Streptomyces venezuelae: one gene and its partner. Each later gene encodes a partner of the first gene's protein in a complex. Links are inferred from orthologs where the notes say so. Each region holds a gene or a part of one and is shown in the gene's direction. Other genes may lie near its edges.

What was found.
Region 2: the proteins of dnaG (region 1) and dnaB are in contact, whole or in part, in a crystal structure (PDB 2R6A), measured with the Geobacillus stearothermophilus proteins. The link is inferred for Streptomyces venezuelae from one-to-one orthologs. Residues at the interface, in WP_049624496.1 of Geobacillus stearothermophilus: Lys456, Leu457, Leu458, Pro459, Ala460, Asn463, Ala464, Leu467, Leu535, Leu536, Ile537, Ala538, Gln544, Glu545, Asp548, Tyr549, His552; in WP_033016901.1 of Geobacillus stearothermophilus: Ser13, Glu15, Ala16, Gln18, Glu91, Leu92, Asp94, Ala95, Val96, Pro97, Thr98, Ala99, Ala100, Asn101, Tyr104, Tyr105, Ile108.

The regions. Positions count from the first base shown.
Region 1 is NZ_CP029189.1:2,436,245-2,439,422, forward strand. The notes cover bases 1-2,867. They hold dnaG (DNA primase), read left to right. Parts: upstream 1-404; coding sequence 405-2,330; downstream 2,331-2,867. Other genes in these bases: DEJ51_RS10435 (NAD(P)/FAD-dependent oxidoreductase), read left to right, coding at 1-113; DEJ51_RS10445 (gamma-glutamylcyclotransferase family protein), read right to left, coding at 2,340-2,786. In the rest of the region: DEJ51_RS10450 (hypothetical protein), read left to right, coding at 3,068-3,178. UniProt on the Escherichia coli protein: RNA polymerase that catalyzes the synthesis of short RNA molecules used as primers for DNA polymerase during DNA replication.
Region 2 is NZ_CP029189.1:3,726,168-3,729,436, reverse strand. Bases 312-3,269 are described here. They hold dnaB (replicative DNA helicase), read left to right. Parts: upstream 312-1,036; coding sequence 1,037-2,503; downstream 2,504-3,269. Other genes in these bases: DEJ51_RS16365 (serine hydrolase domain-containing protein), read left to right, coding at 2,513-3,269; DEJ51_RS16375 (MATE family efflux transporter), read right to left, coding at 312-584. In the rest of the region: more of DEJ51_RS16375, read right to left, coding at 1-311. UniProt on the Escherichia coli protein: The main replicative DNA helicase, it participates in initiation and elongation during chromosome replication. Travels ahead of the DNA replisome, separating dsDNA into templates for DNA synthesis.

The DNA.
Region 1 (3,178 bases):
ACGTGTGGGACGTCACCGAGCACATCCAGGCCCTGATCAGGTCGAAGACCGCGGTCAACCGCGAGGCACTGGCGGACCCGTCCGTTCCGCTCGACTCCCTGGTGCGGGCCTAGGGGGTGTCCGCAAAGGAGCGCCGGCCGTCCGAAGGGCGGGCCCCGCGGCGTCCGGTGCCGTACATCGCAAGGCGGAGGGGTGCCCGTGTACTGGACGTACTCGGGCGCCCCGACAACGCGGCGAGGTGCGGTGCCGGGCGTCGCGGGGCAGGCGGTACTTTGCGGACACGCCCTAGGGGGGTGTCTGGCCGGTCAGGCCGGATCCCCGACCCCGCGCGCCCGGCCTGACCGGCAGGGCGCCCCCCCGGGGGGCCTGACCGGATTGCCGTCACCCGGCCGTAGACTTCACGGGTGGCAGGACGGATCAACGACGACGACGTGAAGGCGGTACGGGACGCGGTCCCGATCGACGCCGTGGTCTCCGAGTACCTCCAGCTGCGCAACGCGGGCGGCGGCAACCTCAAGGGGCTGTGCCCCTTCCACGACGAGAAGTCCCCTTCCTTCCAGGTCAGCCCCAGCAAGGGGCTCTACCACTGCTTCGGCTGCCAGGCGGGCGGGGACACCCTCGACTTCGTCATGAAGATCGACCACCTCTCCTTCTCGGAGGCGGTCGAGCGCCTGGCCGGCCTGGCCGGCATCACCCTGCGGTACGAGGAGGGCGGCTACACCGCCGGCACCAGCGGCCGCGGGGACCGCATCCGGCTGGTCGAGGCACACAAGGCAGCCGCCCAGTTCTACGTCGACCAGCTGAGCGGCCCCGAGGCCGAGATCGGCCGGAAGTTCCTGGCGGAGCGCGGCTTCGACCAGGCCGCGGCCACGCACTTCAGCGTGGGCTACAGCCCCGCCGGGTGGGACCACCTGACCCGCTTCCTGCGCGGCAAGGGCTTCACCGACAAGGAGCTGATCACCTCCGGGCTCGCCCAGGACAGCCGCAGCGGCAAGCCGATCGACCGCTTCCGCGGCCGCCTGATGTGGCCGATCCGCGACATCAGCGGTGAGGTGGTCGGCTTCGGCGCGCGCAAGCTGCGCGACGACGACAACGGCCCGAAGTACCTGAACACCCCCGAGACCGCGATCTACCGCAAGTCCCAGGTGCTCTACGGCATCGACCTGGCCAAGAAGGAGATCGCGAAGACCTCCCGCGCCGTGGTCGTCGAGGGCTACACGGACGTGATGGCCTGCCACATGGCCGGGGTCACCACCGCGATCGCGACCTGCGGCACCGCCTTCGGCGGGGACCACATCAAGATCCTGCGCCGGCTGCTGATGGACAACGCCACCGCCGAGGTGATCTTCACCTTCGACGGCGACGCGGCGGGCCAGAAGGCCGCCCTGCGGGCCTTCGAGGACGACCAGAAGTTCGCCGCGGAGACCTCGATCACCATCGCCCCCGGCGGGATGGACCCCTGCGACCTGCGCCTCGCCCAGGGCGACGCGGCCGTGTCCGGCCTGGTGGAGGCCCGCACACCGCTGTTCGAGTTCGCCCTGCGGCACATCGTGTCCCGGCACAACCTGGAGAACCCGGCGGGCCGGGCGGCCGCGCTGGCCGAAGCCGCACCGGTCGTCGCGAGCATCAAGGACCTCTCGATCCAGCACGAGTCGGCGGTCCAGCTGGCGGGCATGCTGGGCATCCTCGACGAGCAGTTCGTGGTCAAGCGGGTCGCGCAGCTGGCCCGCTGGGCCCGCGAGCGCGGCCAGGGCGACGGACCGCAGGGCGGCCGCCCCGGCGGGGACCGGGGTCGAGGCCGCCCGTCCCACGAGGCCGCCCCCGCGCCCGTCGCCCCGCCGGCCGGCGGTCCCGCGCTGAACCTGCGCAGCCCTGCCCACCGCACCGAGCGCGAGCTGCTGAAGCTCGCCCTCCAGCGCCCGGCCCTGGTCTCCCCCGCGTTCGACGCCTACGGGATCGACGAGTTCACCGCCCCTCCCTACGCCGCGGTCCGCCAGGCCATCCAGGACGCGGGCGGCGCCTCGCAGGCCGGCGACGACTACCTGGCCCGGGTCCGCGAGGCCGCCCCGAACGACACCGTCCGCGCGATGGTCACGGAGCTGGCGGTCGAGGCCATCCACGCGAAGACGGTGGACGAGATCTACGCCGGGGTCCAGCTGGTCCAGGTCCGCCTGCGGGCCGTCGACCGTCGGGTCCTGGAGATCCAGGGCGCCATGACGCGGCTGAGCCCGCAGGCCCCGCCGGAGCAGCACGCGGCCGTCCAGCAGGAGCTGTGGGTGCTCCAGCAGTACGGCCAGCGGCTGCGCAACCGCGGCGCCGAGGGCCTGTAGCCGCGGCGCTCAGCGGCGCGCGAACCAGTCGCCGCCGGGTATCTCGGTGCCCGATTCCCGCAGGTCGCGGGCGATCAGCGGGGCCGCCAGATAGACCCAGGCGCGGACCGTGGTGCCGTCGGGGCGCAGGGCCGGACGGGCGATCCGGTCGTAGACGTTCCCCGGGCGGCCCGGGCCGCCGTACTCCTCCAGCTGGTCCAGGGCGGCGAGCAGGCTCCCGTAGGCGCCCGGCGCCGCCGTGATCAGCTCGCCGACGACCGCCGTACCGGGACGGTGGACCGCGTACGGATATCCCGGGCCGTCGTAGAGCGCCGCGTCGGGGAGGATCGCCGGCTCCTCGGATGCCGTGCGGCCGCGCAGGAAGAGGTCGTGGTTGACCTCGCCCGGACGCAGGGTCCCGTAGACGAAGAAGGGGAGCGGATCGCTCGGGTCCGGTAGCCGTTCGACCGATGTCACGGGCCCTCCCTGGGGTGCGGCGTGGCGGTGCGCGGGCCGGGCCGCGATCCCGGCCGTCGCGCGCTCCACCACCGTACGCACCGCTGGTGCACGACCGTGCGGGCGGTCGGCGTCACCCGGACGGCGCGGGGCGCTCCGATGACCGCAGCCCTCTCGTTGACCTGGGAAGACGTCTCGCGGGCAGGCTCCGGAACGGCATACCTGACGGAACATCAGCAGGCGCGCGGCGGGCGGTCCGGGTTTCCTCGGAGACACGACCCCGTGTCTCCAGGAGAGTCCCCATGCGCCGACGTACCGCACACCTGCTGACCGCGACCGCGCTGACCGCCGCCGCGTTCGCCGGGCCGGTCGCCGGCGCGGTGGCCGCCGCGGACCTCGGCATGGTGGGCTTC
Region 2 (3,269 bases), 1.3 Mb from region 1 along the record:
GCGATACCGAGCTCCGCACCGTAGACCAGGGCGACGTTCAGTCCCGCGTTGAGGGCGAAGCCGCCGATGGCCACGTAGAGCGGCGTACGGGTGTCCTGGAGGCCGCGGATGACCCCGGTGGCGGCCAGGACCATGAGCATGGCCGGAATGCCGAGGGCGGAGATCCGCAGATAGGTGATCGCGTACGGGGCGACGGTGTCGGAGGCTCCGAAGAGCGAGACCAGCGAAGGCGTCGCGGGAAGCACCACGGCGACGACGGCTGCGCCCAGCAGGAGGGCGAGCCAGATGCCGTCGATCCCCTGCCGGATGGCCGCCTGGAGGTCTCCCGCGCCGACGCGGCGGGCGACGGCCGCGGTAGTGGCGTAGGCGAGGAAGACGAAGACGCTCACGGCGGTGGTGAGCACCGCGGCGGCGATGCCGAGGCCGGCCAGCTGGGGGGTTCCGAGGTGCCCCACGATGGCGCTGTCGGCCATTACGAAGAGGGGCTCGGCGACGAGCGCGCCGAAGGCGGGGAGGGCGAGTGTGAAGATCTCTCGGTCGTGCCGCCCCGGACCTGCCTTGGGTGCTGCGAGAGCCTGTGTCATGCGCTCAATCTAATCTTCCACAGGTAATGGATGCAACTGAGTTTGAATCCTTACCGATACGTCGATTCAGGCGTTCCGTGCACCTCGTTGGAGGCGATCTTGAGCCAGTGTCCAAGAATTTTCTCCACGGTCGCGCCTGAGTGAAGAAAATGCAGGTCAGGTGGGGTGAGGGGGTGCCGCGGGTGATTTTGTCCACAGCGTCGTCCCCCGGTCCGTACACAGCTTCCGGCAAGTTACCCACAGCATTGGCGCCGTCATCCACATGTCGTCCACACAGCCTGTGGATAACAAGATTGGCTGACGCCGCTCTCGGGCCTACCGTGGTTCGTTGCCCGACTCGCCGACGGCGGATTCGGGTGCCCCAAATGTCAGAGCCGTGTCGTAGAAAGAGTGACACGGCGAGGTCCGCGTAGCGGACGGGAGGAGGCGGCCCGGTGAGCATGCCCGAGCCCATGGACGACCCCTGGGCCGACAGTGGTCCGGGCGACCGTCTGCCCGCCCGTCCACGCCGTAACAGCGAAGGCCGCGGCCGCGGGGACGAACAGCACGAGCGGGGCCGCGAGGGCGGCTCCTGGGACTCCGGCGGTGGCGGCGGGTTCGAGCGCGTCCCTCCCCAGGACCTCGACGCCGAGCAGTCGGTGCTCGGCGGCATGCTGCTCTCCAAGGACGCCATTGCGGATGTCGTCGAGGTCCTCAAGGGCCACGACTTCTACCGTCCCTCGCACGAGACGATCTACCAGGCCATCCTCGACCTGTACGCCAAGGGCGAGCCGGCCGACCCGATCACCGTCGGCGCCGAGCTGACCCGGCGCGGCGAGATCAGCAAGGTGGGCGGGGCCTCGTACCTGCACACCCTGGTCCAGTCCGTGCCGACCGCCGCCAACGCCGAGTACTACGCGGAGATCGTCCACGAGCGGGCCGTCCTGCGTCGCCTCGTCGCCGCCGGCACGAAGATCACGCAGATGGGATACGCGGCCGACGGCGACGTCGACGAGATCGTCAACAGCGCCCAGGCCGAGATCTACGCCGTCACCGAGCAGCGGACCTCCGAGGACTACCTGCCGCTCGGCGACATCATGGAAGGCGCCCTCGACGAGATCGAGGCGATCGGCTCCCGCAGTGGCCAGATGTCGGGTGTTCCCACCGGCTTCACGGACCTGGACTCGCTGACCAACGGCCTGCACCCGGGCCAGATGATCGTCATCGCGGCCCGTCCCGCCATGGGTAAGTCCACGCTCGCCCTGGACTTCGCCCGGGCCTGCTCCATCAAGAGCAACCTGCCGAGCGTGATCTTCTCCCTCGAAATGGGGCGCAACGAGATCGCCATGCGCCTGCTCTCCGCGGAGGCCAGGGTCGCGCTCCACCACATGCGCTCGGGCACGATGACGGACGACGACTGGACCCGGCTCGCCCGCCGGATGCCGGACGTCTCCGCGGCCCCGCTCTACATCGACGACTCCCCCAACCTGTCGATGATGGAGATCCGGGCCAAGTGCCGCCGGCTCAAGCAGCGCAACGACCTCTCGCTCGTGGTCATCGACTACCTCCAGCTGATGCAGTCGGGTGGTTCACGCCGTCCCGAGAGCCGTCAGCAGGAGGTCTCGGACATGTCCCGAAACCTCAAGCTGCTGGCGAAGGAGCTGGAGGTCCCCGTGATCGCGCTCTCCCAGCTGAACCGTGGTCCGGAACAGCGCACCGACAAGAAGCCGATGGTCTCCGACCTGCGTGAGTCGGGTTCCATCGAGCAGGACGCGGACATGGTGATCCTGCTGCACCGCGAGGACGCCTACGAGAAGGAGTCCCCCCGTGCGGGTGAGGCGGACCTGATCGTGGCGAAGCACCGTAACGGCCCCACGGCCACGATCACGGTGGCCTTCCAGGGTCACTACTCACGCTTCGTGGACATGGCCAACACGTAGCATCCGATCATGGATGAGCTTGCTGAGGACCTGGAACTTCTCCCTGCCACCCGGCGCGCCCTGAGGCACCGGATCGCCGTCGCGCAGAGCGAAGGGCGTGCGCCGTCCGTGGTGGCCGCCGTCCTGCGGGGTGGGGAGGTCGTCTGGGAAGGCTCCCGGACCTCGGTCGAGGGCCACGGTCCGGACGGTGACGTGCAGTACCGGATCGGCTCGATCACCAAGACGTTCACGGCGGTTCTCGTGATGCGGCTGCGGGACGAGGGCCTGATCTCCCTCGCCGACCCCCTGGAGAAGCACCTGCCGGGGACCGGGGCCGGTCAGGTGACCATCGCCCAACTGCTCTCCCACACCGGCGGGCTGGCGGCGGAGACGCCCGGCGAGTGGTGGGAGCGCACCCCCGGCGAACAGCGGCCCGAGCTCGGCGACGTGCTGGGGGAGGAGCCCTTCAAGCTGGCCCCGGGAACCCGGCACCACTACTCCAACCCCGGCTACACCCTGCTGGGTTCGCTGGTGGAGGCGGTGCGCGGAAGGCCCTGGGAAGAGGCACTGACGGCCGAGGTGCTGGAGCCGCTGGGGCTGGAACGCACGAGCGGAGAGCCGCAGGCGCCGCACGCGGGCGGCTGGGCGGTGCATCCCTGGGCGGACGTGATGATGCCCGAACCGCTGGAGGATCTGGGGCTGATGGCCGCGGCCGGCCGGCTGTGGTCCACGACCCGGGACCTGGCACGGTTCGCCGACTTCCTGCTGCGCGGTGACGAGCGCGTCC